DNA from 3 places in the Desulforamulus hydrothermalis Lam5 genome. Region 1 is predicted to be linked to each of the others. Evidence: riboswitches for the same ligand, from Rfam matches in the RefSeq annotation. Region 1 holds a riboswitch; each other region holds the start of a gene.
The links. A riboswitch is a leader RNA that binds a small molecule or an ion and turns the genes downstream of it on or off. The one in region 1 is predicted to bind molybdenum cofactor.

Region 1 (10,375 bases):
TTTGGCCAGTCTGTCCAGCAACGACAGGGGATGCAAGCTGCACTGCCTGATTAAAGCCACCTTAGTCATCCGTAGGCACCTCCGCTTGTTTTTCTATTGGCTTAATGCGGGTCCAGCGGTGGCTGTCCCGCTGCCGGTATTTTTCCATCATGTCCTGAAAGGCCTTGTCCAGGTCAATCTGCAGTGAATTGGCAAAACAACCTACAATGAATAATATATCTGCCAGCTCCAGGGCGAGGTTTCCTGCCGGTTCCCCTGGTTTTTTGGGTTTTTGGCCGTACAGGTGGTTAACCTCCCGGGCCAGCTCACCCACTTCTTCGGTTAAACGGGCCAGCATGGACAGGGGATGCCAGTAACCCTCCTCGAACTGGCTGATCCACCGGTGTACGTCCTGCTGCATATCTTTGAGGCTCACACAACCACTCCCTATGTAAATGCTTCCACAGGTACATTATACCATCCCATACCTAATATTGTTACCCCTGGCGTCTTTTTCATGTGCTGCTGGCATAAAGCAGCGGGTACCTCAGTATGATGATAGAAAGAACTTAGCCAGGGGGGATATTTTGTGCTGATACCCAGACAGATTTTTTTTAACAGGCGCCGGCTGGTTCCGCTGGCAGCTGCAGCTGCCCTGGTGCTTGCCTTTATTTTTTGGCTGGGCCGGTTATTTTCCGGCACCGCTCAGGCCGACCAGGAGAAAATTTTTATCACCGCCCTGGATAATACCCTGGCCAGCCGCAGTTTTCGTTTTGCTGTAGAAACAAAGCTCTTAGGGGAACACGAATTTTACAGCAAGCTGGAAGGGGAACGGGTGCTGCCGGATAAGGTGCATATTAAAGGGACTGTTTTGCAAACACCGGTGGAATTTACGCAGGTACAGGACAATACCTACATGAAAGACCCTTTTTCCGGTAAATGGCTGATGTTAAAGGATATTAAAATGTCCCAAACGGAACTGTTTTTTGCCGAGTTAAACCCCCTGGCGTATTTTAATTTTAAGGATATACCGCAGCTGGTACTGCAGGGGGAAGAAAAGGCGGCCGGCTACAAGTGCCTGGTTTTTGAGTTGAAGCCAAATTTGGAAAATATTTTTTTAGAAGATCAGTTTAACGACTATACCTATCAAGTGTGGGTGGATAAACAAGACCTGGTCATCCGCCAGGCTCTTATCCGGGCCAACCGGGCAGATACCGGCAGCCGCGGTCTGGAAATGAGCATTAAGCTCTGGGATTATAACCGGCAGCTGCAGGTAGAGGTGCCGGAGGAAATCCGGCCCAACTAGCCGTTTGCCGCAGACTTGTCAACAGTTTTTGCCGTTTCTTGCTGAAACGGCATTTTTTACGGTCAGACGGGAAAATCTATACCAGAGAACTTCAAACTCAACTATTGACGAAAAAAAGGTTTTTTTGTTATGCTCATTTGGTAGGCAAAGACTGGCAAGGAGTGAAAACAATGCATCCCCATGTGGAAAAAATACTGTTAAACGAACAGCAAATCCAGGAACGGGTCAAACAGTTAGGTCAGCAAATTACCGCAGACTACCAGGGCGAGAGCATCCTGATGGTGGGCATTTTAAAGGGAGCCATGATTTTTCTGGCGGACCTGGTGCGCAACATTGAAATACCCACTTTTTTTGATTTTATGGCGGTGTCCAGCTACGGGGCGGGCACAGTTTCTTCCGGCGTGGTTCGTATTTTAAAGGACCTGGACAAGAGTGTGGAAGGCAAACACGTTATTATTGTGGAGGATATTGTTGATACCGGGCTTACCCTGCAGTACCTGCTGGAGAATATGAAGTCCCGCGGGCCGGCCAGCCTGAAGGTTTGCACCCTGCTGGACAAGCCGGATCGCCGTAAAGTTGACATTCCCATAGATTACAACGGTTTCCGCATACCTGATGAGTTTGTGGTGGGCTACGGTCTGGATTTTAATGAGCGGTACCGCAACCTGCCTTATATTGCGGTGCTGAAACCGGAAATTTATAAAGGTTAAAGTTTTTACTGAACGGAGGAGTTGTAAATGTCCTTTGCCGAGCAGGAGCTTATCCTGGTGCTGGATTTCGGCGGCCAGTACACCCAGCTGATTGCCCGCCGCATCCGGGACTGCCGTGTTTATTGTGAGATTGAACCTTACAACGTGTCCCTTGATAAAATAAAAGCCCTAAATCCCCGGGGCATTGTTTTCTCCGGCGGCCCTGCCAGTGTCTATTTGCCCGACGCCCCCAAGGTGGATCCGGCTGTTTATGAGCTGGGCATCCCGGTGCTGGGTATTTGCTACGGCATGCAGTTAATGACCCAGCAACTGAAGGGGAAAGTGGTGGCTGCCGAGCAGCATGAGTACGGACGCACCAGAATGCAGGTAATGCAGTGCGATAATATTTTGAAAAACCTTACCGCCGATGAAGAATGCTGGATGAGCCACGGCGACCGGGTAGAAGAAGCGCCGCCGGGCTTTCAGGTAATTGCCAGGACTGACAAGGCACCGGTGGCAGCCATGGCCAACCCGGACAAGAAGCTGTATGCGGTTCAGTTTCACCCCGAGGTGGTTCACACCCCCAAGGGTACGGAAATTCTCAAGAGCTTTTTGTTTGACATTTGCGGCTGCAGCGGCGCCTGGAACATGGGTTCATTCCTGGAGGAGGCGGTTCGGGAGGTTAAGCAAAAGGTGGGCAACCGCCAGGTTTTGTGTGCCTTGAGCGGCGGCGTGGATTCTTCCGTGGCGGCGGTGCTGGTGCACCGGGCGGTAGGTGACCGGCTCACCTGTGTGTTTGTAGATCACGGTTTATTAAGAAAGAACGAAGCACAGCAGGTGGTAGAAACCTTCCGCAACCGGTTTAACATCAAACTGGTGCATGTGGACGCTTCGGAACGTTTCTTAGAGAAACTAAAGGGTATTACCGATCCCGAACAAAAGCGTAAAATCATTGGTGCCGAGTTTATCCGGGTGTTTGAGGAAGAAGCCAGGAAACTGGGCGATATTGATTTTCTGGTACAGGGCACCCTGTACCCGGATGTGGTGGAAAGCGGCACCGCCACAGCGGCCGTCATTAAATCCCACCATAATGTGGGGGGCCTGCCGGAAGATATGCAGTTTGAACTGATTGAACCCCTGCGCTGGCTGTTTAAGGATGAAGTGCGCCGGTTAGGCGAAGAACTGGGCCTGCCGGAAGAAATTGTCTGGCGCCAGCCTTTCCCCGGCCCCGGTTTAGCGGTCAGGATACTGGGTGAAATCACCAGGGAAAAACTGGCCATATTGCGCGAGGCAGATTTTGTGGTGACCGATGAAATTAAAAAGGCCGGCTTGGCCAGGGAAATCTGGCAATACTTTGCGGTGTTGCCGGACATGCGCAGCGTCGGTGTCATGGGTGACGGGCGTACTTACGCTTATGCTGTGGTGGTGCGGGCGGTTTACAGCCATGACGGCATGACCGCCGACTGGGCCCGCATCCCCCATGAGGTGCTGGCCAACATTTCTACCCGCCTGGTCAACGAGGTGGCAGAGGTTAACCGGGTGGTGTACGACATTACTTCCAAACCGCCGGGTACTATTGAGTGGGAATAGTAAAAGAAAAACCCTGCAAGATTCTATATTATAGGGCTTGCAGGGATTAATTTTATACTGTCCATTTGAAGCCCTACCTCCAATTCATAGAGCATGACAGTTGCCTGGCATAACCGGAAGTGGTCATTAAGCGGTGTTCAATAATAGCAAAGAACCAACGAATGGCTGATGCACTTTTTGGAAAATACGGATTAGTCTTTCTCTACGCCTGATTTCCAATTTAAGCGGGAACCTTTTGACGGGCTTATTAAGTTGAGGTTAGCTAGCAATAAAAAAGAAGGTATTTATTCGACAACATCTGATCTTTGTTTACAAAGGAAATATTAAATTTTGCGTAGAATATAACCCACAGTCGGATAATTAATTAATTAAGAAGCAGATTTGTCTTTTTTTGGAACATTTTTACCATTATAGAACACCGAAAATAAAAGGCAATGCAAAATTGATTTATTATAGAACGGATTATAACGGATAATATATGGTATGGATTTTGCTATAAATTTCAACGAACTTGTCTCCGAGCCGTTAGATCTAAAGCATAAGCCATGATCTCCCGGCCGTTAGGGTTCACCGGGAAACCGGTGGGCCTCCCGTGAGGAAAGGAGTACGGTAAATACTTGGCTAACAAGGCCAGGGTCTGCCTGCTTCTTTGCGGAGACTCTGGTTTTTATTTTTTAACAAGATAAATCTGAATTGTGAGCTCCGAGCTTGGTAGTCTAAGGCAGTGCTATGACGGCCAAGCCGATAGGGTTTAATGGGAAACCATTAAGCCTCCCGTGTGGAAAGGAGTATAGTAGTAAACCTTGGGGGTAGAATGCCAGGGTGCTGTTTATCCTTCCACAGCATCCTGGTTTTTATTTTTCTATCATAAATACAAGGGGGATATGGTTATGAAGATGGTACCGGTCCAGGAGGCGGTGGGAATGGTTCTCTGCCACGATATTACCCAGATTATACCGGGTAAATTTAAGGGCAGGGCATTCAAGAAAGGGCACATTGTAAAGTTTGAAGATATTCCAAGACTGTTGGATCTGGGCAAGCAAAACTTGTACGTATGGGAAATAAATAAAGACCTATTGCATGAAGATGACGCAGCCCTGAGAATTGCCAGGGCAGCTGCCGGTCACGGCATAACCCTTACTGAACCTAAAGAGGGCAAGGTAAACCTGGTGGCCAAAGAAAAGGGGCTGCTTAAGGTAAATTCAGATGCTTTATACAGTATTAACGAACTGGAAGATGTAATGTTTGCAACTCTACATACCAACCAAATAGTTGAAAAGGATAAAGTATTAGCGGGTACCAGAATCATTCCTCTGGTTATTAAGGACGACAAAATTCGCAATATTGAAAATATATGTCGAATTAACTACCCGTTGATTGAGGTCAAACCCTTTAGATCTTTAAAAGTTGGTGTTGTCACCACCGGCAGTGAAGTGTATCATGGTCGAATTCAGGATGAATTTGGACCGGTAGTAACCAAAAAAATAGCGTCGTGGGGGAGTTATGTCTTCAGACAGATATTTGTGTCTGACAGCACAGAAATGATTGTAAATGCAATCAACCAGTTATTGCGAGAGGGGGCTGAGATGATAACAGCTACCGGAGGCATGTCTGTAGACCCCGACGATTTGACTCCCGCCGGAATCAGAGCTGCCGGTGGACGCATTGTTACCTACGGTGCACCCACTTTGCCCGGGGCTATGTTTATGGTGGCCTACATGGGAAAAGTACCGGTTCTGGGGTTGCCAGGTTGTGTAATGTACAGCCGCAGCAGTATTTTTGACCTGGTGGTCCCTCGCATTTTGGCAGGGGAAGAAATAACCCGCAGAGATATTGTTGCTCTGGGTCACGGTGGTCTCTGTGTTAACTGTAAGGAATGCAGATATCCGGACTGTGGTTTTGGCAAATAACTTGGAATTGAAATTTAAGGTGCTGTTTGACAGGCCTTAAAGATTTAATAAATAGAGAAGGAGTGTAAAAAATTGATTAAAAAGAAGCTTAACATCAACGGTGTTACTACTGTTGTAGTTGCCGATCCGGAAGCTATGCTGGCAGATGTCCTGCGTGGACAACTGCACCTGACCGGAACCAAGGTTGGCTGCGGCAAAGCCCAGTGCGGGGCCTGCTCGGTGATCTTGAACGGCAAGGTAATCATGTCCTGCGCCTACAAGATGAAACGCATTCCCGACGAATCCATTATTACCACCATTGAGGGTATCGGCACCCCCACCAACCTGCACGCCCTGCAACTGGCCTGGGTTAAATACGGCGCTGCCCAGTGCGGCTTCTGTTCCCCTGGCTTTATTGTATCCGCCAAGGGTCTCTTGGACCAAAACCCGAACCCGACCCGGGAAGAAGTACGCGACTGGTTTCAGAAGCACAGAAATGTCTGCCGCTGCACCGGTTACAAGCCCATCGTGGACGCTGTGATGGCGGCTGCCAAGCTGATGCGCGGTGAAATCACTGTAGAAGACCTGAGCTTCCGGATGCCGGCTGACGGCAAGATCTTGGGTACCGATTATCCACGTCCATCTGCTGTGGGCAAGGTCACAGGCACCATTGAATACGGCTCCGACTTCGGTCTCCGGATGCCGCCCGGCACCCTGCAGCTCAAACTGGTCCAGGCCCAGGTTTCTCATGCCAGGATTCTCTCCATCGATACCTCCGAAGCTGAAAAAATGCCCGGTGTTTACAAGGTTGTTACGCATAAGGATATTAAGGGTAAAAACCGCATTAACGGCTTGAACTTCCCAAACAACAAGGGGGACAGCTATGACCGTCCGATCCTGTGTGATGAAAAGGTCTTCCAGTTCGGCGACGCCATTGCCATTGTCTGCGCCGACACGGAAGCAAACGCCCAGGCTGCTGTAGAAAAAGTTAAAGTAGAACTGGAAATTCTGCCGCCTTACATGAGTGCTCCTGCTGCCATGGAACCCGATGCCATTGAGATTCACCCCGGTACCCCCAATGTTTATTATAAGCAGCTTATCGAAAAGGGTGAAGACACTGCGCCGCTGATGGAAAAAGCAGATGTTGTGGTGTCTATGGAAGACTTATACGTCGGCCGCCAGCCCCACCTGCCCGTCGAGCCGGATGTTGCCGCCGCTTACTATGACGAAAACGGCAACCTGCAAATTCTGTCGAAGAGTATCGGCCTGGACCTGCACGCCCTCATGATTGGCGAAGGCCTAGGCCTCGAGCCGGGCAAAAACCTGTTCCTGTCCCAGTTCCCCGGTGTGGGCGGTACCTTCGGCTACAAGTTCAGCCCCACCATTGAGGCACTGGTGGGTGCTGCTGCCATGGCTACCGGCAAGCCTTGCTTCCTGAACTTCAACTACTACCAGCAGATTACTTACACCGGCAAGCGGTCACCTTTCTTTATCGACCTGAAGTACGGCGCTACTAAGGACGGCAAGATCATTGCCATGGAAAGCAACTGGGCAGTGGACCATGGTCCTTACTCCGAGTTTGGCGACCTCCTGACTCTGCGTGGTGCCCAGTTCATTGGCGCCGGCTATGGCATTCCGAACATCCGCGGCGTAGGCTACACGGTTTGCACCAACCACTGCTGGGGTTCCGCCTTCCGGGCTTACGGTTCACCCCAGAGCTTCTTTGCCTCCGAGACTCTAATGGACGTCCTGGCTGAGAAATTGGGCATGGATCCGCTGGAACTGCGCTATATTAACGCTTACCGCCCCGGTGATACCAACCCCTCCGGTCATGAGCCTGAAGTATACTCTATAACCGAGTTGATCGACGCTATCCGTCCCAAGTATCAGGCTGCTCTGGAGAAGGCTAAAAAGCTATCTACGCCGGAGAAGAAGCGCGGCGTCGGCGTATCTGTCGGTGTCTACGGCTGCGGCCTGGACGGCGTAGACGGCGCTGAAGTGTGGGTAGAACTGCTGGCAGACGGCAGAGTTCAGATAAGTACCAACTGGCAAGACCACGGCCAGGGTGCAGACATGGGTCTGCTGGCCACCTCCCACGAAGCTTTACGTCCGATGGGCATTAAGCCTGAGCAAATTAAACTGGTTATGAACGACATGAATTTAGCCCCGGCCGGTGGCCCCGCTGGCGGCAGCCGCTCCCAGCTGGTTATCGGGAATGCCGCTATCAACGGTTGCGAACAACTGTTGAACGCACTGAAGAAGGCCGACGGCACTTACATGACCTATGACGAGGCAGTGGCCAACGGTATCCCGTTAAAATATATAGGTCAGTGGAGCACAGCTGCCGATAACTGCACTGCCTGCGATGAAAAAGGTCAGGGCAAACCCTTTGCCACTTACATGTACGGCGTCTTCCTGGCTGAAGTGGAGGTGGACACCAAGACCGGCAAAACTCAGGTTGTGGGTATGACTTTGGCCGCCGACGTAGGCGAAGTTGTTAACCAAACCGTCCTCGACGGTCAAATTTACGGTGGCTTAGCCCAGGGCATCGGCTTGGCGCTGAGCGAAGATTTCGAAGACCTGAAGAAGCATACGAGCATGGCTGCTTGCGGCATTCCGTACGTCAAGGACATTCCGGACAACATGGAGATCATCTACGTAAACAAGTCTCGTAAGATTGGACCGCACGGCGCTTCCGGCGTGGGCGAACTGCCGCTGACTTCTCCCCATGCTGCCATCTGCAACGCTATTTACAACGCCTGTGGTGTACGTATCACCCAGCTCCCGGCCCTGCCGGAGAAGATCCTGGCCGGTCTCCGGGGTAAAGAAATCCCTGTAGTTAAACGACCGATTAAAAACCCTGCTTTCTAAACAAAGAAGCATTTTGGATTGAAATATTAATTAAGTAAAGGTCTCTGCCTAAAACGAACTAAACAGTCTCACGCTTTTAGTTCGTTTTAGGTTTCAGTCGTCGATCGACAGGCAACCGTCGTCAGGTTTGCAAGTTTTTCTTTTAGGGTCTTTTTATTCGTTGAAACCAGAGTTTTACATTACCCCTGACAACTGAAGACCGACGACTGAATAAGTAAGGTGGGATAACATGGATCATAAACGAATATTTGAATTTGAAGAAAAATGTATTCAGGAGCACCCACCGGCTTGCACCGCTGCCTGTCCCGTTCACGTAGATGTGAAAGGTTTCATACGGGAAATTAAGGCCGGGCGCTTTGATGAGGCATTAAATATATATAGTAAGTCAGTTCCCTTTCCTGGTATCATCGGTCGCATCTGTGACCATCCCTGCCAGGCTGCTTGCAAGCGTAAGGAAGTGGGTGACGCCATTGCTATCGCGGCCTTGGAGAAGGCCTGTGTTCAGCTGGTGCAAGCCAGCCCACCTAAAGTAACGGCTCCATCCGGTAAGAAACAGAGGGTGGCGGTAATAGGTGGTGGTCTTAGCAGTTTAACAGTTGCCTTTGACCTTGCTAAGAAGGGGTATCGGGTTACCCTGTTTGAGGCCGGAAGTAGATTGGGGGGAAGCATATGGGAGATTCCAGAGGTGGACTTACCGCCACAAGTTATAGACAATGATCTGGCGGTATTAAATAATCTTGGCGTAATAATTCATTTCAATACCAGAGTGGGAAAAGACATTTCCTTTATCTCTGTTTGTGACGACTATCAAGCCATCTACCTGGGAACAGGAAATGCTGTTTGGGAATTTAATCTGCCGTTAGATGAGCAAGGCAACTTAATAATTGACCCGGTGACCTTTGCCGCGGGGCGGCAGGGTATCTTTGCCGGTGGTACATTGAGAAGCGGGGGCACCTATTCGCCTATTACTTCTCTTTCAGATGGCAGGCGGGCGGCTATTTCAATAGACCGCTATTTGCAGGGAGTTTCACTAACTGCTGCCCGTGAGAATGAAGGGCCTTACCTGACCCGTCTTTTCAGCAGCACCAAGGGTGTAAAGCCCCTACCGGCAGTACCGATGGGAAACGGCAGGAGTTTTTACAGCAAACATGAAGCTATGCAGGAGGCTGCCAGATGCCTCCAGTGCCAGTGCTTAGAGTGTGTTAAGGTCTGCCAATACATGATTCATTTTAAGGGGTACCCAAAAAAATTTATACGGCAAATAAACCACAACCTTAAAATGATCAAGGGTAGGCATGAGGCTAACATCTTGATTAACTCATGCAGCCTGTGCGGACTCTGCCAGCAGGTTTGTCCGGAAGGTCTCAACCTGGGAGAACTTTGCCAGGAGGCCCGTGCCGAGATGGTAAAAAAAGGAAAGATGCCGCCATCGGCCCATGATTTTCCCATTAGAGATATGGAATTCAGCAATGGGGAACAATGTGTGTTAAGCCGCCATCAGCCGGGTCATACTTCCAGCAGCTATCTTTTCTTTCCGGGCTGCCAGTTAAGCGCATCCGCTCCTGAGCATGTAGAAAGATCCTATGCTTATTTAACCGAACGGCTTACGGGAGGGGTTGGCCTGATGTTGCGGTGCTGCGGCGCACCCGCAGCATGGTCAGGACGCACAGAGTTGTTTTTAGCAGAATTGCAAAAAATTAAGGACCAGTGGCGGGAAATGGGCAGACCGCGTCTGATTCTGGCCTGTTCCACCTGCTACCAAATGTTTAAGAAGCACCTGCCGGATGTTGAAATTATCAGCCTATGGGAACTGTACGACCAATATGGGCTGCCCAAGGTCAACAGCGCTCATAGACCGGCCCTGGTTGCTGTGCACGATGCTTGCACCACCAGGCATGAAAGGCACGTTCAGGAAACTGTGCGAAAAATCCTGCACCAAATTGGATGCCGGATTGAAGAACTGCCTACCAGCTGCGACAAGACGGCATGCTGCGGATTTGGCGGTTTGCTGCAGTTTGCCAACCGCGGGCTGGCAGATGAGGTGATGAGGC
Region 2 (10,375 bases), on a different contig from region 1:
AGCTGCCCGCGGAAATCAGGCAAGTATTAGAAAAATGGCGACGCAGCAAGAATTAAGTACACCTGGCCGGGGGCTATTTTGCCTTGACGAGCCTTTTTAACATAAGCTATAATTAGTCATGTAACTTAACCAGTTAGCGCATGGGGCTGCATGTGCGGCTGGGTAGGCCAGACCCCGGGTTAGAATTACGGATGACAGGCGGCAAGGAAGCCTGGCCCTGCCGGGAATGCCGGTTACCAGGGTTCTTTTCAGACATGAGGTGATATGTTCTGCAGCAGTTTTAGAGTGCCTGCCAATATAGTCATGCTTTTCTGAACTGTTTGAAATTTCTTAGAGACAAGAAAGCGGGGGCGATAATTTTGAATTCAAATGCACAAAGAGAAGTTTCCGGCGGATATCAAATTATGGTGGATGAGGATGTCGTTGAATTTGCGCGCGAGGGCGACGACGCAGCGCTGGAGTACTTGATTAATAAATATAAAAACTTTGTGCGTGCAAAAGCCCGCTCATATTTCCTGATTGGAGCCGACAGAGAAGATATTATTCAGGAGGGCATGATTGGCCTTTATAAAGCCATTCGCGATTTTCGCATGGACAAGCTGTCTTCTTTTCGCGCCTTTGCCGAACTGTGCATTACCAGGCAGATTATCACTGCCATTAAAACAGCAACCAGGCAAAAACACATCCCTCTTAATTCGTACGTTTCGTTAAATAAACCAATTTACGATGAGGATTCAGACCGCACCCTGTTAGATGTAATTTCCGGGTCAAAAATAACAGATCCGGAGGAACTCATTATCAGCCGCGAAGAGTTTGATGATATTGAGGAAAAGATGGGCGAAATCCTGAGTTCACTGGAATGGAAGGTGCTCATGTCTTACCTGGAAGGAAAGTCTTACCAGGAAATTGCAGAAGACCTTAACAGGCATGTTAAATCTATTGACAACGCCTTGCAGAGAGTAAAACGCAAACTGGAAAGATACCTGGAAAAGCGTGAAGCCTAGTCAACCGGTTAACTGATGTTCTATAAGAAATAAATACTACACGATGATGCTTTTTACCTTTATTTAAGGTTAAAAAATTTTTTCGTTAAAAACAGTTAATCTTGCCAAACAATACATGACAGCAGGTGTTGACACCGAGTGCTTCATCTGCTATTATAATCAATGTTCGGTGCCGGCGTAGCTCAATTGGCAGAGCAGCTGACTTGTAATCAGCAGGTTGCGGGTTCGAGTCCCATCGCCGGCTCCACCCACGGAGGGATTCCCGAGTGGCCAAAGGGAGCAGACTGTAAATCTGCCGGCGAACGCCTTCGAAGGTTCGAATCCTTCTCCCTCCACCAGATTTGTTACACAGGCAAAAAACTCTTGATTTATGGCGAGTGCCTGTGTTATAATAAACATTGCTGACGCGGGATAGAGCAGTTGGTAGCTCGTCGGGCTCATAACCCGAAGGTCGAGGGTTCAAGTCCCTCTCCCGCAACCAAATGCTGCTATAGCTCAGTAGGTAGAGCGTATCCTTGGTAAGGATAAGGTCACCGGTTCAATCCCGGTTAGCAGCTCCAGTACTTACGGCGGTGTAGCTCAGTTGGTCAGAGCACACGGTTCATACCCGTGGTGTCACTGGTTCGAATCCAGTCACCGCTACCAGTCCGAAAGAACCTGCCCGGTTGGAGCAGGTTCTTTTGCGTTTTGTTGATATAGAAAAGAAGTGTCAGAAAAAAGAAGGATTTTTGTCTTTCTTATCGAATCTAGCTATGGATTTTCAGTTAATAGGTATAAACCATGCTTAAATCTGGAAATAACTTTAGAGATGAAAAATCTCTGGCTAAATTCCGAAAAACGGAGGAGGAGAAGTTAACCCATGGCTAAGGCTAAATTTGAACGTACCAAACCCCACGTAAACATTGGTACCATCGGTCACGTTGACCACGGCAAAACTACCCTTACCGCTGCCATTACCGTAGTTCTGTCTACCACCGGCGGCGCCCAAGTTAAGCGTTACGACGAAATTGACAACGCTCCCGAAGAGCGTGAACGCGGTATTACCATTAACACCGCCCACGTAGAATACGAAACCGCTAACCGTCACTATGCTCACGTTGACTGCCCGGGTCACGCTGACTATGTTAAAAACATGATTACCGGTGCGGCCCAGATGGACGGCGCCATCCTGGTTGTATCCGCCGCTGACGGTCCGATGCCGCAAACCCGTGAGCACATCCTGCTGTCCCGTCAGGTAGGCGTACCCTACATTGTGGTATTCCTGAACAAAGCTGACATGGTAGACGATCCCGAACTGCTTGAGCTGGTGGACATGGAAGTGCGCGAACTGCTGAACTCCTATGAATTCCCCGGCGACGACACTCCCATTATTGCCGGTTCCGGCCTGAAAGCCCTGGAGTGCGGCTGCGGCAAGCGTGAGTGCGAATGGTGCGGCAAGATCTGGGAGCTGATGGATGCAGTAGACTCCTACATTCCCACCCCTGAGCGGGATGTTGATAAGCCCTTCCTGATGCCGGTAGAAGACGTGTTCTCCATTACCGGCCGTGGTACTGTGGCTACCGGTCGTGTTGAGCGCGGCCAAGTAAAAGTACAGGATGAAGTGGAAATCGTCGGTCTTAACGACAAGCCCCGCAAGACCGTAGTAACCGGCGTAGAAATGTTCCGCAAGCTGTTAGACTTTGCGCAAGCCGGTGACAACATCGGTTGCCTGCTGCGCGGTGTTGACCGTAAAGAAATCGAGCGTGGCCAAGTGCTGGCAAAACCCGGCAGCATTAAGCCCCACACCAAGTACGAAGCAGAGGTATACGTCCTGACCAAAGAAGAGGGCGGCCGTCACACCCCCTTCTTTAACGGCTACCGTCCTCAGTTCTACTTCCGTACCACCGACGTAACCGGTGTGGTACAACTGCCGGAAGGCGTAGAAATGGTCATGCCCGGCGACAACATCAAGATGAAGGTGGACCTGATCACCCCCATCGCTATTGAGGAAGGCCTGCGCTTTGCTATCCGTGAAGGCGGCCGTACTGTAGGCGCCGGCGTAGTAACCGCCATCCGCGAGTAACTGATTAACAATTTTCCTAAAAGGAGTGACCCCGGTCACTCCTTTTTTGCATAAACCGCAAACTGGTATATAAAACCAATTAAAGAGACATAATACCAATATGGTACGTTGCCACAGGATAAGTATTGACATCCAACAATACATATGATAAATTTGTTAAGGTATATTACTAGACATCTCTGCCCAAGTCTTTTTTCGTTTTAGGGAGGTGGCAACAGTGCGAGTAGGCGTAACTCTGGCTTGCACCGAATGCAAACGGCGCAACTACACCACTACTAAAAATAAAAAGAACGATCCCAACCGGATCGAACTGAAAAAATATTGCAAGTGGTGTCATACCCACACAGTTCACAAAGAAACCAGATAGTTAAGCCGCCAACCCCAAGCGTTACCATAATCGGCCGCATTCCGTAAGGGGTTTTATTCGAGGCACTACTGGTGTAAACAAAAAAGTTAAGGATGTGGCGTTTTTCAATGGCTGTGCAAAAAAAGACACTCAAAAAGGCAAGCGCTGCCAAGGAAACAGCGGCAACCAATGAAACCGGTGGGGCCGAGAATAAAAAGGATGCGGCCCCTAAGGATGCTGCTAAGGCTGCAGCTAAAAAAGAACCCGCCAAGGCGCCCAAAGCGTCTTTTAGTGAGCGTATCGGCAGCGTAAGCAAGTACCTGCGTGGCGTTCAGAACGAGCTGAAAAAAGTTCACTGGCCCAGCCGCAAAGAGCTGGTTACTTACACTGCGGTGGTGCTGACTTCGGTTGCCGTGCTGGCTGTTGTCATCTGGGTGGTAGATTCGCTTCTCAGCTTGGGCGTAAAAGGCATCATTTCCTAATTGTAAACAAGGGGGTGGGGAACCCGTCTGGCAGGGTTCCTTTTGCTGATGAGTACACAATGGTATGTTGTGCACACTTATTCCGGTTATGAGAATAAGGTCAAAGCCAACCTGGAGAAGCGAATTGAATCCATGAATATGGAAGATAAAATCTTTCGTATTCTGGTGCCCATGGAAGATGAAGTGGAAATTAAAAACGGCAAGAAAAAGGTTTCAAAGAAAAAAGTATTTCCCGGATACGTTCTGGTAGAAATGATTATGACTGATGATTCCTGGTACGTGGTGCGCAATACGCCGGGAGTAACCGGTTTTGTCGGCACAGGTTCTAAGCCTATCCCGTTAAGCCAGGAAGAAGCCAAGGCCATTATTAAGCAGATGGGCTTGGAAGAACCGAAAACCAGGATTGACGTCAGTGTTGGCGAAAATGTCAAGGTAATTGACGGGCCCTTTGAAAACTTTGCAGGTGTGATTGAAGAAATTTACCCTGAAAAGGGTAAAGTTAAAGTTATGGTATCAATGTTTGGACGTGAAACTCCCATCGAGCTTGATTTTTCTCAAATTGAAAAAATGCTTTAAGCTTGTAGGTTGTAAGGAGGTGGACTGGATATGGCCAAAAAGGTAGCTGCCATAATCAAACTGCAAATTCCGGCCGGTAAAGCCACCCCGGCGCCCCCGGTAGGTCCTGCCCTGGGTCAACACGGGGTAAACATTATGGCTTTTGTCAAACAATATAATGAAGTTACTGCAGCGCAAGCCGGCTTGATTATTCCGGTTGAAATTACAGTATATGAAGACCGGTCCTTTACCTTTGTTACTAAAACGCCTCCTGCAGCAGTACTGCTGAAGAAGGCTTTAGGTATAGAGACCGCTTCCGGCGAGCCTAACAAGAAGAAAGTGGGTAAACTGCCCCGCTCTAAAGTTAAAGAAATCGCCGAATTAAAAATGCCTGATCTCAACGCTGCCAGCCTGGAGGCTGCCATGCGCATGATTGAAGGCACCGCCCGCAGCATGGGCGTAGAAATTGTAGAAGGATAGCTTCATCCGGTGGGAGGATGTAGTCCGCTAGTACCACAAAGGAGGGAAATACATGCCCAAAGAAGGGAAAAAGCTTCAGGAAGCCCGGAAGCAGTATGATAAAAACACTCTTTACGAGCCCCTGGAAGCTATGGAGCTGGTTAAAAAGACCGCTCCCGCCAAATTTGATGAAACTGTTGAAGTGGCCTTCCGCTTGGGGGTTGACCCCCGGCACGCCGACCAGCAACTGAGAGGTGCGGTTGTGCTGCCCCACGGAACCGGTAAAACCAAAACCGTACTGGTCTTTGCCAAAGGCGAAAAAGCCAAGGAAGCTGAAGCGGCCGGTGCAGATTTTGTCGGCGCCGAGGAGCTGGTAGAAAAGATTCAAGGCGGTTGGTTGGGATTTGATGTAGCCATTGCCACCCCGGATATGATGGGGATGGTTGGTAAACTGGGTCGTGTTCTGGGCCCCCGTGGTTTAATGCCCAACCCCAAAACAGGTACTGTAACCTTTGATGTAGGGCCTGCTGTAAAAGATGCCAAAGGCGGTAAGATTACTTACCGTACCGATAAAGTCGGTATTGTTCACGCACCCATTGGTAAGGTTTCTTTTGATGCCCAAAAGCTGGCTGAAAACTTTAAAACCCTGGCTGATACATTGCAGCGTGTTAAGCCTGCTTCCGCCAAGGGTCAGTACATGAAGAGCATCACCGTTTCCTCTACCATGGGCCCGGGGATTAAAATTAACCCCAACAAGCTCTAGGGACTTTGCCCGGTTGCGACAACTGAATAAGTCCAGTCGTAGACAGTTGGTGTCCTTGACTTAATGGCTTAAGCCGCCAGCCGAGACCGGGTGAATTACTGCAAAAGTGTGAAGCATTGCGGGGAATTTTGCCTGTCTTGGCGAATTCCCCCTTTTGTTTTATTCCAGCGGAAGGAGGTGTAGCTCTTGCCGACCACAAAAGCTCAAAAAGCAGTTATGCTGGAAGAAATTAAAGAAAAAATGTCCCAATCCCAGGTTACCATTTTAGCTGATTTTCGCGGCATTTCAGTGGCTAAAATCACCGACCTGCGGGCTCGCCTGCGCAAAGCCGGCAGTGAAATGAAGGTGGCTAAGAACACCGTGGCCCGTATTGCCGCCCGGGAAATCGGTGTTGAGGGATTAGATCCCTACCTGGAAGGGCCTACGGTATTTGCCTTTGGTATTGAAGACCCGGTGGCTCCTGCCAAAATCCTTTCGGATTTTGCTAAGGAAGTGAAACAAGGGGTTGACATCAAAGCCGGTATTTTAGAAGGCAAGGTGATTGATGCCAACGGCGTCAAAGCCCTGGCCGACCTGCCTTCCAGAGAAGTATTGCTGGCCAAAGTACTGGGTGGCATGCAGGCTCCCCTGTATGGCTTTGCCGGCGTACTGGCTGCCAACCTGCGCAATCTGGTTTATGTTCTGGATCAGGTGCGTCAGCAAAAAGAGAGTCAAGCATCTTAGTTTGTTCCGTTGCTTAAATTATTTATAAATTTTGAGGAGGTACAAGATCAGTATGTCTAAAGTAGCTGAAGTATTAGAAATTGTTAAAGGCCTTACCGTGCTGGAACTGGCCGAACTGGTAAAAGCTTTTGAAGAAGAATTTGGTGTATCTGCTGCTGCTCCGGTGGCCGTTGCCGCTGCACCTGTAGCCGGTGCTGCTGCTCCCGCTGAAGAAGAAAAAACCGAGTTTGATGTTATCCTGGCTAATGCCGGCGACAAGAAGATCAACGTTATTAAAGTTGTGCGCGAAATCACCGGTCTGGGCCTGAAAGAAGCTAAAGACCTGGTTGACGGTGCTCCTAAGCCCATCAAAGAAAAAACCACCAAGGAAGATGCTGAAGCTATCAAAGCTAAGCTCACCGAAGCCGGCGCTACTGTTGAAATTAAGTAATAAGTTTATTGTGACCGGTTTATAAAGACAGGGAGGGTATGCCTAAAGCAGTACTATGGGCATACCCTCTTTGTTTGCAAACAAGCTGCCGGATTGATCAGATAAAAAACCGGCCTGTTCTGACAGTCCCGGAGGGCCGCCCGGGTTGTCAGAAAAGTCTGCCTAAATCTTGACGTATTTTTGCATGTACTGTAAAATATACCCTAATTGGCAAATAACGTTGGGGAACGTTGTTTGCCCTGAACAAAATTATCTTGTTTCTCCGAGCCGGTTGTCCTAAGGCTTTATGCGACGGATTGCCGGCCGCTAGGGTAAGCCGGGAAACCGGTTTGCCTCCCGTGTGGAAAGGAGAGTGATGAAGATGTTACGGCCAGGTCATTGCTTTCCGCGACCTGGTTTTGTTGTTATTGCAGCGCTAATAAATCTATGCCGATATGCAAATTAAATTTGGGAGTTGACCGCATTATGGACCTTATTGTCAACGGCGTCAGGGAAGCGTTAATCAGCTTGTTCGGCGGGGACCCCGAAGTATATCAGGTTACTTTCTTAACATTAAAGATTTCCGGCCTTGCTACCCTGATAAGCCTTTTTCTGGGCATCCCGGCCGGCGTGTTTTTGGCTCTGCGAAATTTTCCCGGCCGCGGCTTTATAATCAGTCTGGTGAATACCGGTATGGGCCTGCCGCCGGTGGTGGTTGGATTATGGGTAAGCATATTGCTTTGGCGGTACGGCCCACTGGGATTTTTAGGGCTGATGTACACGCCTGCCGCTATGGTGATTGCCCAGGCGGTAATTGCTACCCCGATTGTTACGGGTTTTACCATTGCGGCAGTACAGCAGATAAAACCGCAGTTGCGCCTGCAGATACTGGCGCTGGGCGCTTCCCGGCGGCAATATATGTGGCTGTTAATGCGGGAGGCCAGGTTGCCGCTGCTGGCTGCCGTTATTGCCGGATTTGGCGGGGTAGTATCCGAAGTGGGAGCTTCCATGATGGTGGGAGGCAATGTCAAGGGGTACACGCGGGTATTGACAACGGCCACGGTGATGGAGGTTTCCAAAGGAAATTTTGCGGCAGCTATTGCCTTAAGTGTTATATTGTTATTATTGGCTTACGGTGTTACGTTATTACTGACCCTGCTGCAGCAGCAGGGCGAAACAACCGCTTCCGGCCACCGGGGAAACCGGTTGTTAAATTTCATGGGTAAACGGCAGAAAAGCAGGTGAAAAAATGCAGGGGCAGCAGGTAATTTTGCAGGTCAAAAACCTTTGTTGGGGAGTGGCAGGAAGGACTCTGATCGACATTGACAATTTTGTTTTGCATAAGGGTGAAACAATTGCCCTGATCGGCCCCAACGGCGCCGGCAAAAGCAGCCTGGTAAAATTGTTAGCCTTGCTGGAAAAACCCTGGCAGGGGGAGATTATTTTTGACGGCCGGCAGGTGACGGGCAGCCCCTTACAGGTAAGGCGTCAAATGGCCATGGTCTTTCAGGAAGCCCTGTTGCTCAGCGGTTCGGTGTTTGGCAATGTGGCACAAGGGCTGCGCTTCCGGGGACTGCCGCGAGATCAAATAGCCCGCCGGGTAAATTACTGGCTTAAAAAATTGCAAATTGCACATTTGGCAGATCGGCATATCCGTTATCTTTCGGGAGGTGAAGCACAAAGGGTAAGCATTGCCAGGGCTCTGGCGCTGGAACCGCAGGTGCTGTTTTTGGATGAACCCTTTGCCGCACTGGATTTACCTACCCGGATAACGCTTATTGAAGAAATCGGTGAAATTATTAAAGCTACCGCCACAGCCACCGTTTTTATTACCCATAACGTGGAAGAAATTCCTTTGCTGGCCGGGCGGGTGTGCGCTATGTCAGCGGGCAAAATAGTGCAGGATTGTTCCACCGAGGACATCTTCCGCTATCCTGTCAATGAGGAGGTGGCCAGGCTGGTGGGCATTGAAAATGTTTTGCAGGGGGTTGTTCTGCCGGGCGGCAGGACAGCACAGGTGGGCGAGACGGTGATAAGTTTTGTTGCCCGGCAGGATTACCGGCCCGGTACCAATATTAACCTGTGCATCCGGCCGGAAGACGTAATTTTAATTGAAGACCGCAAACCGGACGGCGGTCCTAACCTATGCCGGGGCCGGGTAACCAAGATTTATCCGTTAAGCAGCCAGCTGAAGCTTACAGTGGACTGCGGGTTTTCCATAACCTTGCAGGTTAACAAAGAACTTTTCTTTGCCGGCAGGGTGCGGTCGGGCAGTCTGGTTAACATCATGCTGCCGCCTGAAAAAATATATGGCTTGCCATTGACAGACAGAGGCATTTAAACTTTAATGCCAAAATAAAAATCCCAATTTTTTTCGTCAACAGACAAAAAACCACCTTGACAAATACTGCCACTTGTGCTAACATTACAAAATGTCATTCTGTGGATAACCTAAAATAAACTTGGTTAGGTGGCAAAAATTGTGCATAATTTTCTGCATAAATGGCCAAAATAAAGTAGATAAGGCGTTATAGTGTTTAAAAGCGAGGGATTGTTGATAAAAAAGCAAGACCTTGCTTTTCGTTGTCTGTAATTTTAGCACAAGACCGTCATTTATGTAATTATTTAAGGGGTGTGATGCGTTCGATGGCTTACCCGGAACAAGTAGGAAACAGGGTGAGGTGGAACTACGGCAAACTTCGTGAAGTGCTGGATTTGCCCAACCTGATTGAAGTTCAGCGAAATTCTTACGAATGGTTCCTGCAGGAGGGCCTGCGGGAAGTGTTTCACGACATCTCTCCCATTCAGGATTTTACAGGCAATCTGGTGCTTGAATTCCTGGACTACACTCTGGGAGAACCCAAGTACTCCGTGGAAGAGTGCAAGGAACGCGATGTAACATATGCCGCTCCCTTGCGAGTGAAAGTCCGCCTGATAAACAAAGAGACCGGGGAGGTCAAGGAACAGGAAGTCTTTATGGGGGACTTCCCGCTGATGACCAACAAAGGTACTTTTATTATCAACGGGGCTGAGCGTGTAATTGTCAGCCAATTGGTCCGTTCCCCCGGCGTTTACTTTGCTGACCATATCGATTCCAGCGGCAAAAGGTTGTTCACATCCACCGTGATTCCTAACCGTGGAGCCTGGTTGGAGTTTGAAACCGATGTCAATGATCACATATTCGTTCGCATTGACCGCACCCGTAAAATCCCGGCCACAGTATTAATCCGGGCCCTTGGTTACAGTTCGAATGCTATGATTCTCGAACTGTTTGAGAATGACAAATTTGTTCAAGAAACCTTAACCAGGGACAACACAGATTCAGAAGAAGAAGCATTGGTAGAAATCTACAAGCGGCTGCGGCCGGGTGAACCGCCAACGGTGGAAAGCGCCCGCTCTTTATTATATACTTTATTCTTTGACCCCAAGCGATATGATCTGGCTCATGTGGGACGTTACAAGCTGCAGAAGAAATTAAAGCACGGCGTGCTTTACCGTTATCCTAAAGGCGAAGACGGGCCCAAAGAATGGGATCGCTATTTAAACAAAGAAGTTCCGGTGGAACGTGAGTT
Region 3 (10,375 bases), on a different contig from region 1:
CTGGATTTTCTGGAAAAGTATTGCTATGTATATGTGGAAGGCGGTGCGGTTGATATCAGCCTGGGCTTCACCCTGGAAGGGGCTTGTATTTTTCTCAATCAACAAGAGCGAATTTGTTCCGCTTATGCATGCCGTTCCCTGGTTTGCCAGAGCTTTATTTGCCTGGAGAGTACCTTAAGGGCACAGGAGTTGCGCTCAGAATTGGTAAATGCAGGCATGGATGAACTGGTGCGCCAGTGGCTGTGGCAAAGCCGCCAAGCAGGGCGTAAGCCGGTTGCGCATGAAGCACACAACCCTAACCCCAACCTGGCCGATTATCCAGCCAATGGCTTTACCGATAAAACCAGTTACCGCCAGGTTCTTTTAGCGGATATTTGCAGCCGGAAGCTGTGGAGCAAATTATATAAGCCCTAAAATAAGAAAAATTTTAATTTGGTGATCGGCATGGTTACACAAATTAAAGAAATTCGCAAGCGTAACCAATTAAAAAAATTAAACGCCTTGGTAAAGGAAATTTTGGAAGTCAGACAGTTTTTAAAATACTTTGATAACCTTAACCTGCCGGATTACCAAGCGATGATTGATCAATTACCACAGGGCATTGAGCCGGGCTTGCTAATTCGTTTACAGCAGCGGCAGTCCTTGGCATATTATGGCTATTTTGAGCTTAAAGCACGGGAAGCAGCTTTAAAAAAAGCTATCCAAAAAGCTTCTGACGATTTGGATAACTTGTTAAAATTTGGGGAATAATAAATTTATGGTAACTGATATTCGAACTTACCGGCATAAGCAAAAATTAGCCCATATCAATGAGCTGATCAAACAATTAATGCTTGTCAGGTCAGACATCCAAAGGTTGAAGATTGAAGAAGAGCGGTTGAAAAATGCCATTAGAGATTTGACCAAAGAATTAGCTTGGTCAGACCGGCCCAACATTTTACGCGAATAGGGTCATTTGCCGGATTAACATGTGTCATGGAAAAAACTGGGGATAAAACAGTGGATAATGTGGATAATTATGGAAGATGATTACAGCAATCCGCAATACTTGCAAATTTGGCGAACCGGCAGGGGTTTCTGCGTAAAACAGCCGGGAAGTCAGCTATATAATTAGCGGTCAAAAACCGGCTTAGTTTTTAAATTTTTCTGTCAGATAAAAAGGATTACCGATAATTTTGCAGAATTAAGCATTAAAATTAAAACTCCGAGTCCAATAACCTGTAGACACTGTTATAAATTCTTGTAACATTGTTATGGTTTTTGGACCGACAGGGTATGTTGGGAAACCGGCATGCCTCCCGTTGCGGAAAGGAGATGATAGACGACAGGTAATGCCGAGCTTTGTTTCCTTTTCCGGGGATAAAGCCCGGTTTTTTAATTGCCTTACCAAAGCCTGCAATACTGCTGTTGTTTCATGCCCATGGTCTGCGTTTTGTCTTAACAGGTTGATTAAGTAATTTAGTTCAAATTGCTCTGTTTTAAAGGAGAGATTGCATGATGCGTAAAATAAGTACTATTGCTGTAATTTTTGCACTGCTTGCTGCATTTATGGTTGGATGTCAGGGTAAAAGCGAGCCCAAGGAGAACAGTAATGAGGCAGCCAAGCCGGAAACGCCGGATGTAATTTTAGCAACTACCACCAGCACCCAGGACAGCGGACTCCTTGATATTCTCATCCCGGATTTTGAAAAACAAACCGGCTACCGGGTTAAGGCTGTTGCGGTAGGAACCGGACAAGCCTTGAAAATGGGGGAAAAGGGAGAAGCCGACGTGCTGTTAACCCATGCTCCCAAGTCTGAAAAACCTTTGGTAGATGCCGGAGCGGTTATTAATTACCGGTTAGTGATGCACAATGATTTTATTATTGTCGGGCCGGAGAATGACCCGGCCGGTGTAAAACAAGCCAGGAGCAGTAAGGAAGCTTTTCAAAAAATAGCAGCAAAGGGTGCGATTTTCGTTTCAAGAGGGGATGATTCAGGCACACATAAAAAAGAGCTCGCTCTCTGGGAGGCGGCCAAAATTGATCCGCAAGGACAGAAATGGTATCAGGAATCCGGCAGCGGCATGGGTCAAACATTGAACATCGCCAATGAAAAATTAGGTTATACCTTAACCGACAGGGCCACTTATCTTGCCCAGAAGAAAAATCTTAAACTTGTTATTGTTTCCCAGGGTGACAAAGATTTGCTTAATATTTACCATGTCATGCAAGTAAACCCCAATAAATTTTCCAAAGTTAACGCTGCCGGGGCTAAAGCGTTTGTGGAGTATATGATAAATCCTGATACTCAAAAAATAATCGGGGAGTTTGGTCGGGAGAAATACGGCGAATCTCTCTTTTCTCCGGACGCAGGAAAAGAAGCAAGTGAACCGGGTAAATAAGTATAACGTGAGCCGGCCCGATTTCTCCTTGCAAATGCAGGGGGTTACCAAGTGGCCGGCCGGGAATCAGCAAACCACCAAATTTTGAAGGCTTCCGATTGCTCGGAAGCCTTCAAATTACTGGCGGGAGTGTGTGGGAATCGAACCCACCATGGACAGGAGCGCTGCCCAACGACTGGTTTTGAAGACCAGGAGCACCACCAGGCACCATCCACTCCCAAGGTATATCTAAAAGTTATTAATTTCCGTCTTATTATAACATAGTAAAGGTTCGCAGACAATAAATTGTCGCCGGCAAATATGTTACTTGCGGTTTTGTTTGCCCGCCTCGGCTATGCCGGTCAACCTGCTTGTTTTTTATGTTAGCCGTTAGCTTGCTATTCCCGCTTAAAGGGAATGATTTTTCCTTTTTCAGATGTTTGATCCGGTTTTGGATGATCAGCCTGCGTCTCAGCGGAGCAACCTCCACAGCCGGGGCACCCACCGTTAAGATTGACCAGGCCGAATTGAAAAGCTGTTTTGAGAACTTCGTGTCCCAGCTTATCCAGTTTCGGATTATAATAAGGAAGAGTTTGGCTGTCATCGATATGCTGCAAAACTTGCAGAAGAAAACTGCGCATGGTTTCAGTATCAAGCAGATCCACGAGATCCCGGCGGGGAATAAATCTTTTTGTCATCGTGATCTCTCCTAAAAAATATTTATATTGGTAATTTCACCGCCCAGAGGGATTTTCCTGCAGGATCAAGATTTGCCGGTATAACAAAAATATGCCGGCTGAAGGTTAAGCTAAAAATAGAGGAATTTTTTAACTATTGGCGAATAAGTACCTGTTATGGTGGAAAGATACTCTCAAGTAGGTGACGGTTTGCAATATGCTGGATTTTTTCAGACAGGTTAGGGAAGACCTGGAATTAGTTGAACAGGAAATTAAAGCGGTTGTTCAATCCCGTGATCCACTGCTAACTCAAACATCCATGCACTTATTGAATGCCGGAGGAAAACGTTTACGTCCGGCTTTTGCGCTTTTGGCAGGTAAGTTATACAACTACAGCTTGGAAAAACTTTTGCCCCTGGCCGTGGCTTTAGAACTGATTCATATGGCATCATTGGTACATGACGATGTGGTGGATAATTCGCAGACCAGAAGGGGTACTCCCACAGTAAAAGCCAATTGGGGCAATGCCATATCCATGCACACAGGAGATTATCTGTTTGCCAAATCTCTGGTGCTTATTTCACAATATGAGAACCCGGTAATTGCCAAGGTGTTGGCAGAAACCAGTGTAAAAATGTGTGAAGGAGAAATTCACCAAATTTCTACCGCCTTCAAGGCGGATCAAAGTTGGCGCGACTATTTTTACCGCATAGAACGTAAAACGGCTTTGTTAATTGCGGCCAGTTGCCAGCTGGGAGCTGTGGCCGCCGGAGCACCGGTCCAGGACCGGCAGCGTTTAAGAAGGTTTGGCCACCAGTTAGGCATGGCTTTTCAGATTACTGATGATGTTTTGGATATGGTAGCTGACCAGTCTTTGCTGGGGAAACCCCTGGGGGGCGACCTGCGCCAGGGCATATTAACCATGCCGGTGCTTTATTCGCTGGAGAAAAGCCCGCAGCGCCGGCGCCTGCGGGAGCTGGTGGAGATACCAAACAAAACTGATGACCAGGTAAAAGAAGCTATAGATATTATTAAGGAAGCCGGGGGTATCGAATTTTCTTTTGAAGTAGCCCGCCGGTATATTGACAAAGCCAAAAACAATTTGGCATTACTGCCGGACCGGCCGGTTAAACAGGCCTTTTATGAGATTGCAGACTTTATTGGCATTAGGAGGTTCTAAAAACAGCGATACATGGAAATGCTTTACCCTATTTTTGTTAAATTAGCCGGTCGGCTTTGTCTGGTGGTGGGCGGCGGCCAAGTGGCGGAACGGAAGGTCGGTTCGCTGCTGGAGTGCGGGGCCAGGGTAATAGTGGTGAGTCCGGAGGTTACCCCGGCCATTAAAGAATGGGCAGATCAGGGCAAATTGGAACTGCGCCGGCGAGCCTACCATACTTCTGACCTGGCAGGTGTTTTTCTGGTGTTTGCTGCCACCAACCGGTCAGAAATTAACCGGCAGGTGACTGAAGACTGTTTAGCCCGCAATCTGGCTGTCAATGTTGCGGATGATCCCGATGCTTGCAATTTTTATGTACCTTCAGTTATCCGGCGGGGCAAACTGGCCATAGCGGTTTCCACAGGCGGTGCCAGCCCGGCTTTGGCTGCCCGGATTAGGCGTCTGCTGGAACGGCAGTTTGGTCCCGAGTACCAGGAATTTATGGAAATACTGGCTGATGTGCGCAGTCAGGTGCTGCAGGATGTAACAGATATTGAGCAAAGAAGAAAGATCTTCAGTCACCTGGTGGAATCAGATATAATTGAGCTTTTAAGAAACAAGGAGTACGACCAGGTAAAGGAGCGCATTAAAAATGCTTATTGCGGTTATCGGCGTTAACCACCGCACAGCACCGCTGGAAGTGCGGGAGAAACTGGCTTTTCCGGAATGGGGAATTAAGGATTGGCTGTGCAAACTGTTATCCTACCCTGGTATAGAGGGATGTGCTATCGTTTCTACCTGCAATCGAACCGAGATTTATATTGCCCCGCTGGAGCTGGATACGGGTATGAGCTCCGTATGGTCATTCTTATCCGAAAAGTCTGGCCTGGATATATCTGAGATTAAAAACTACACTTTTTGTCATACTTTATATGATGCTATCCGTCACCTGTTCCGGGTAGTATCCGGCTTGGATTCCATGATCTTGGGGGAAACCCAAATTTTGGGCCAGGTAAAAAAGGCTTACGAGCTGGCTTTGGCGGCCCAAAGCACTAATGTGGTGCTTAATACTTTATTCCAACAGGCCATTACCACCGGCAAGCGAGTGAGGACAGAAACCGGTATTGACCAAAATCCGGTTTCCATCCCCTACGCAGCGGTAGAACTGGCTAAGCAAAGTTTGGGCTCGCTGCAGGGTCGTTCCGTGTTGGTGGTGGGGGCCGGCGAAATGAGCGAACTGACAGTTGTTCATTTAGTTGCCAACGGAGTCACCAGTGTGATTGTTTCTAATCGTTCATACGACCGGGCGGTGCAGCTGGCAGAAAAGTTTAACGGGTCGGCGGTTAAATTTGACCGGCTTTTTGAATATATGAATAAAGCAGATATTGTCATTTCCAGTACGGCAGCCCAACACTACGTGATAAAATATGCCGATATGAAGCAGGTTACGGAGCGCCGGGCCGGCAAAACCATTACGATGATAGATATTGCCGTCCCCCGGGATATTGATCCGGCAGTGCGTCAATTGCCGGGAGTTAATTTATATGATGTAGACCATTTGCAAAACGTGGTGGATGCTAATTTAGCCGAGCGAAGGCAGGCGGCCGTACAGGCAGAAGGAATTATTGAAGAAGAATTAAACGAATTTATGTGCTGGCTTTCTACCCGCTATGTTGTGCCGACCATCAGTGCTTTGAAAAAGCTGGGGGAAGAAATCAAGCAGCGAGAGTTGCAGCGAGCCTTTAACCGTTTGGGTGACTTAACAGAGCGGGAAAGAAAAGTTATTGGTTCCCTGGCAAATTCAATTGTCAATCAATTACTCCACCACCCGGTTATTAAATTAAAGCAAGCTGCTCTCACACCGGAAGGACATTTATATATCGAGATTGCCCAAAACATATTCAATTTAAATGTAGAAGGGAAGCCTTTGCAAAGAAAGAAAAAGGTAGCAGCCTGTTCCGCCACCGGTTGGGACAAGGGAATTACTGCAGTGGCGGCAGACAGCAGGCCGAGCGAATAAAAATGGGGAGGCTACCATGAAACGTAAAATTACCGTAGGGAGCAGGGACAGTGCTCTGGCTTTGTGGCAGACCCGTTGGGTGGTTGAACAACTGCAACAGCAGAACCCTGATGTAACCTTTGAGATTGTTACCATGAAGACCAAAGGGGACAAAATGCTGGATGTGGCCCTGGCCAAAATTGGGGACAAAGGCCTTTTTACCAAGGAATTGGAAGTGGCCATGCAGTGCGGGGAAATTGATTTTGCTGTGCACAGCTTAAAGGATTTGCCCACTGTTTTACCCGCCGGCCTTACCATTGGGGCGGTTTGTCAGCGAGATAACCCGGGAGATGCACTGGTTTCCCGGGATGGCCGCAAGCTGGCTGAACTTCCCAGAGGGGCTCGCATCGGCACTTCATCGTTGCGCCGGTGTGCCCAGTTATTAAACTGCCGGCCCGATTTTCAACCGGTATCTTTGCGGGGCAATCTTAATACCCGTATGAAGAAGCTGGCAGCCGAAGGATTGGATGCCATTATCCTGGCGGCCGCCGGCCTTATCAGGCTGGGCTGGCAGGACATGATTGCGGAAATTATTTCTTTTGATATATGCTTGCCTGCTGTGGGACAGGGCGCCATTGCTGTAGAATGCCGGTCGGAGGATGACTATATACTGAAGCTTTTGCAGGGTGTGGAGCATCCTGCTACCCGGGCCGCCACCAATGCAGAAAGAGCTTTGCTGCGGCACCTGGAAGGGGGCTGTCAGATTCCCATTGGCGCCTATGGGGAAGTTGTTAGCGGCAAACTAAATTTAACCGCAGTTGTGGCTACGCTGGATGGCAGTCAGGTAATTCGGGCCGGGGGCGAAGCATTGCCGGACCAGGCAAATCAGTTGGGTATTGAAGTGGCAGAAAAATTGTTGGCGATGGGCGGTAAAAAAATATTGCAACAAGTCAGGGCAGGGGAATGATGAATATGAACAAAGGTTATGTTTATCTGGTGGGAGCCGGCCCCGGCGATCCCGGTTTAATTACTGTAAAAGGTTTAAATTGTATTCGGCAAGCAGACGTGCTGGTTTATGACCGCCTGGCAGGTCAGCGGCTGCTGGCCTATGCACGTCCGGATGCGGAGCTCATATATGTTGGCAAATCGCCGGAAAGGCATGCAATGCGGCAGGAAGAGATTAACCGGCTGCTGGTGGATAAAGCCAAAGAGGGTAAGCTGGTAACCCGCTTAAAGGGTGGTGATCCCTTTGTTTTCGGACGGGGTGGCGAAGAGGCGGAACTTCTGGTGGAAAACGGCATTCCCTTTGAAGTGGTACCCGGCATTACTTCTGCCGTTGCCGTACCGGCCTATGCCGGTATTCCGGTTACCCACCGGGGTTACACCTCCACACTGGCCATTATCACCGGCAACGAAGATCCCCATAAAGAAGATTCCGGCATAGCCTGGGATAAAATTGCCACCGGCGCCGGTACACTGGTTTTTTTAATGGGTATGGGAAACCTGCCGGGTATCTGCCAAAAACTGATCGAGTTTGGCCGCTCACCGGCTACGCCGGTGGCGTTAATTCGCTGGGGTACCCGACCGGAGCAGAGAACCGTTACCGGTACTCTGGAAAACATTTACCACAAGGCAATGGCAGCCAACTTTAAAAATCCTGCCGTGATTGTGGTGGGAGAGGTGGTGCAGCTGCGGGAAAAACTATCTTGGTTTGAGAACCGGCCTTTGTTTGGGAAACGGATTATTGTCACCCGTTCCCGGGAACAAGCCAGTGCCCTGTCTGCTGCCATCGAAGCGCTGGGGGGGGAAGCTTGGGAGTTTCCCACCATCCAAATTGAGCCACCGGACGATTTTACCGTGCTGGATAATGCCATTACAGATGTTCGCTCTTATCGCTGGGTGATTTTTACCAGTGTTAACGGTGTTAAAATGTTCTTTGACCGTATGCGGGTCAATAAAAAAGACATCCGGGATTTAAGCGATGTTCGGCTGTGTGCCATTGGGCCGCGCACCAGGGAAGAATTAGAAAAACGCGGTTTATTAGTAGATTTTGTGCCGGGCGAATACCGGGCGGAAGAAATAGTCGAGGGCTTAAAAAGCAAGATACTGCCCGGTGACCGGGTGCTGCTGCCCCGGGCGGACATTGCCCGTCAACTGCTGCCCCGGGCGCTGGCCGAGTTGGGAGCGGTGGTCCACGAAGTGACAGCATACCGTACAGTTTTGGGCAGCGGTGATGCTGCTGCCATTCGCCAGGCCCTGGCAGCCGGAGAAGTTAATGTAGTAACTTTTACCAGCTCGTCTACAGTTAAAAATTTTGTTAAACTAATAGGAGAAGAAGGTTTGCCGCAGTTGATGGAAAAAGTTGTGGTGGCCAGTATCGGCCCCATTACTTCCCAGACGGCCAGGGAGTTGGGCATGTCGGTTGACATTGAAGCCGGTGAGTATACCATTAACGGGTTGGTGCAAGCCATCACAGATTATTTTGCCGGCCGGGAGAGTGCCTGACACCTCCCGACCGGATTAAATTTATAATAGACAGCTGAAAATTGTTCTAACATTAAACTAATGCCAAAATTGCGCAGAAAAGTGGGAGTATTATGATAAGTATCAGCAAATTGCTTTGTGGTACAGAAAACTTTGGCGATCACCTGCGCTATGCTCATGGCGCCAAGGGGCAAGTACACGGTGCAGTGGCGGGTCATGGTCCGGTGGTAGTTTGGAATGCCACTCGGACTTGCAACCTGCGCTGCCGCCATTGTTATTCTGAATCTGACCATAAAAAATATGACGAGCTATCCACCCGGGAGGCCAAGCAGTTTATTGATGATCTGGCGGCCTTTCGGGTGCCGGTGCTGCTGCTTTCCGGAGGCGAACCCCTGTTGCGGCCGGATTTCTTTGAACTGGCCAGGTATGCCAGGCAGAAGGGCATTCGCATTACCGTTTCTACCAATGGCACCCTGATCAGTCCCGAGGTGGCGCGGCAGCTTAAAGAGGTCGGGGTTGGCTATGTGGGCATAAGTTTAGACGGCATCGGGGAAATTAATGACCGCTTTCGGGGGCGGGCGGGCGCCTATGAAGCTGCTTTGCAGGGTATCCGCAACTGCCTGGCCGTAGGCCAGCGGGTGGGCCTGCGTTTTACGGTCAACCGTCATAATTACCGGGAATTAAACAATATTTTTGATCTGGTAGAAAAAGAAAACATTCCCAGAGTATGTTTTTACCACTTAGTTTATACCGGTCGCGGCAGTGAAATGGTTAAGGAGGATCTAACTCATGGGGAGAGCAGAGCTGCCCTTGATTTAATTATTGAACGCACCCTTGACTTGCACCGCCGGGGTTTTAATAAAGAAATCTTAACGGTTGATAACCATGCTGATGCCGTCTATATTTATCTTAAATTGCTTCAGGATGACCCTGAACGAGCCCGGCAAGTTTACCGTTTGTTATCCTGCAATGGCGGTAACCGGACCGGTATTGCTATAGGCGAGGTGGACTGGGAGGGCAATGTTCATGCAGACCAGTTTTCCCGCAATCACTGTTTTGGCAATGTGCGGCAAAGAAAATTCAGTGATATTTGGACGGACCTCAGCCATCCCATCCTGGCCGGTTTGAAGAACCGCAAGCCTTTATTAAAGGGGCGCTGTGCCAGGTGCAAATGGTTGGATTTATGCAACGGTAATTTCCGGGCCCGGGCAGAGGCGGTTTACGGCGATTTTTGGGCCGAAGATCCGGCTTGTTACCTAACGGATGAAGAAATAAGTCACGCTTAAATCAAGCTAACGGGGGTGTTTTTACCTTGTCTGTTTTTCCTCATGTCAGGCACCGTCGCTTAAGGATGAACGAACAGGTCAGACGGTTGGTGCGGGAGAACCGCTTAACTGTAGATGATCTCATCTACCCGGTGTTTGCTACCTGTGGTCAGGGGGTGCGCCGGGCCTTTGACAGCATGCCGGGTGTTTATAATCTTTCTGTGGATCTGCTGCTGGAAGAAGTAAAAAAAGTGCAGGAGCTGGGCATTCCCGGTGTGATTGTGTTTGGCGTGCCGGCAACCAAGGACGAGGTGGGGTCAGGCGCCTATGATCCCGACGGTGTTGTGCAGCAGGCGGTACGCGCCATTAAGCAGGCCTTTCCCAACCTGCTGGTGATAACCGATGTTTGCCTGTGCGAATATACCAGTCATGG

Region 2: linked by a shared signal. The riboswitch ahead of DESHY_RS04765 (ABC transporter permease) and the one ahead of DESHY_RS11875 (molybdopterin-binding protein) in region 1 are both predicted to bind molybdenum cofactor.
Region 3: linked by a shared signal. The riboswitch ahead of DESHY_RS00735 (ABC transporter substrate-binding protein) and the one ahead of DESHY_RS11875 (molybdopterin-binding protein) in region 1 are both predicted to bind molybdenum cofactor.

Annotation. Positions count from the first base shown of each region.
Region 1 is NZ_CAOS01000013.1:344,066-354,440, forward strand. It holds gene DESHY_RS11850 (hypothetical protein) at 1-69, opposite strand, end outside; gene DESHY_RS11855 (nucleotide pyrophosphohydrolase) at 62-415, opposite strand; gene DESHY_RS11860 (hypothetical protein) at 569-1,285, shown strand; gene hpt (hypoxanthine phosphoribosyltransferase) at 1,456-1,995, shown strand; gene guaA (glutamine-hydrolyzing GMP synthase) at 2,023-3,564, shown strand; molybdenum cofactor riboswitch at 4,068-4,185, shown strand; molybdenum cofactor riboswitch at 4,253-4,369, shown strand; gene DESHY_RS11875 (molybdopterin-binding protein) at 4,455-5,474, shown strand; gene DESHY_RS11880 (molybdopterin-dependent aldehyde oxidoreductase) at 5,547-8,324, shown strand; gene DESHY_RS11885 (pyridine nucleotide-disulfide oxidoreductase/dicluster-binding protein) at 8,554-10,375, shown strand, end outside.
Region 2 is NZ_CAOS01000007.1:23,545-33,919, forward strand. It holds gene DESHY_RS04695 (NYN domain-containing protein) at 1-56, shown strand, start outside; gene sigH (RNA polymerase sporulation sigma factor SigH) at 360-1,004, shown strand; tRNA gene DESHY_RS04705 (tRNA-Thr) at 1,176-1,251, shown strand; tRNA gene DESHY_RS04710 (tRNA-Tyr) at 1,257-1,342, shown strand; tRNA gene DESHY_RS04715 (tRNA-Met) at 1,410-1,485, shown strand; tRNA gene DESHY_RS04720 (tRNA-Thr) at 1,489-1,564, shown strand; tRNA gene DESHY_RS04725 (tRNA-Met) at 1,573-1,649, shown strand; gene tuf (elongation factor Tu) at 1,864-3,066, shown strand; gene rpmG (50S ribosomal protein L33) at 3,284-3,433, shown strand; gene secE (preprotein translocase subunit SecE) at 3,541-3,894, shown strand; gene nusG (transcription termination/antitermination protein NusG) at 3,943-4,470, shown strand; gene rplK (50S ribosomal protein L11) at 4,501-4,929, shown strand; gene rplA (50S ribosomal protein L1) at 4,982-5,671, shown strand; gene rplJ (50S ribosomal protein L10) at 5,858-6,394, shown strand; gene rplL (50S ribosomal protein L7/L12) at 6,447-6,824, shown strand; molybdenum cofactor riboswitch at 7,073-7,191, shown strand; gene DESHY_RS04765 (ABC transporter permease) at 7,290-8,048, shown strand; gene DESHY_RS13325 (ABC transporter ATP-binding protein) at 8,053-9,144, shown strand; gene rpoB (DNA-directed RNA polymerase subunit beta) at 9,450-10,375, shown strand, end outside.
Region 3 is NZ_CAOS01000001.1:133,500-143,874, forward strand. It holds gene DESHY_RS00720 (YkgJ family cysteine cluster protein) at 1-414, shown strand, start outside; gene DESHY_RS00725 (hypothetical protein) at 445-750, shown strand; gene DESHY_RS00730 (hypothetical protein) at 758-949, shown strand; molybdenum cofactor riboswitch at 1,191-1,330, shown strand; gene DESHY_RS00735 (ABC transporter substrate-binding protein) at 1,498-2,382, shown strand; tRNA gene DESHY_RS13825 (tRNA-Sec) at 2,504-2,601, opposite strand; gene DESHY_RS00740 (hypothetical protein) at 2,760-3,059, opposite strand; gene DESHY_RS00745 (polyprenyl synthetase family protein) at 3,256-4,218, shown strand; gene DESHY_RS00750 (precorrin-2 dehydrogenase/sirohydrochlorin ferrochelatase family protein) at 4,237-4,872, shown strand; gene hemA (glutamyl-tRNA reductase) at 4,847-6,214, shown strand; gene hemC (hydroxymethylbilane synthase) at 6,231-7,160, shown strand; gene cobA (uroporphyrinogen-III C-methyltransferase) at 7,166-8,698, shown strand; gene nirJ1 (putative heme d1 biosynthesis radical SAM protein NirJ1) at 8,791-9,963, shown strand; gene hemB (porphobilinogen synthase) at 9,990-10,375, shown strand, end outside.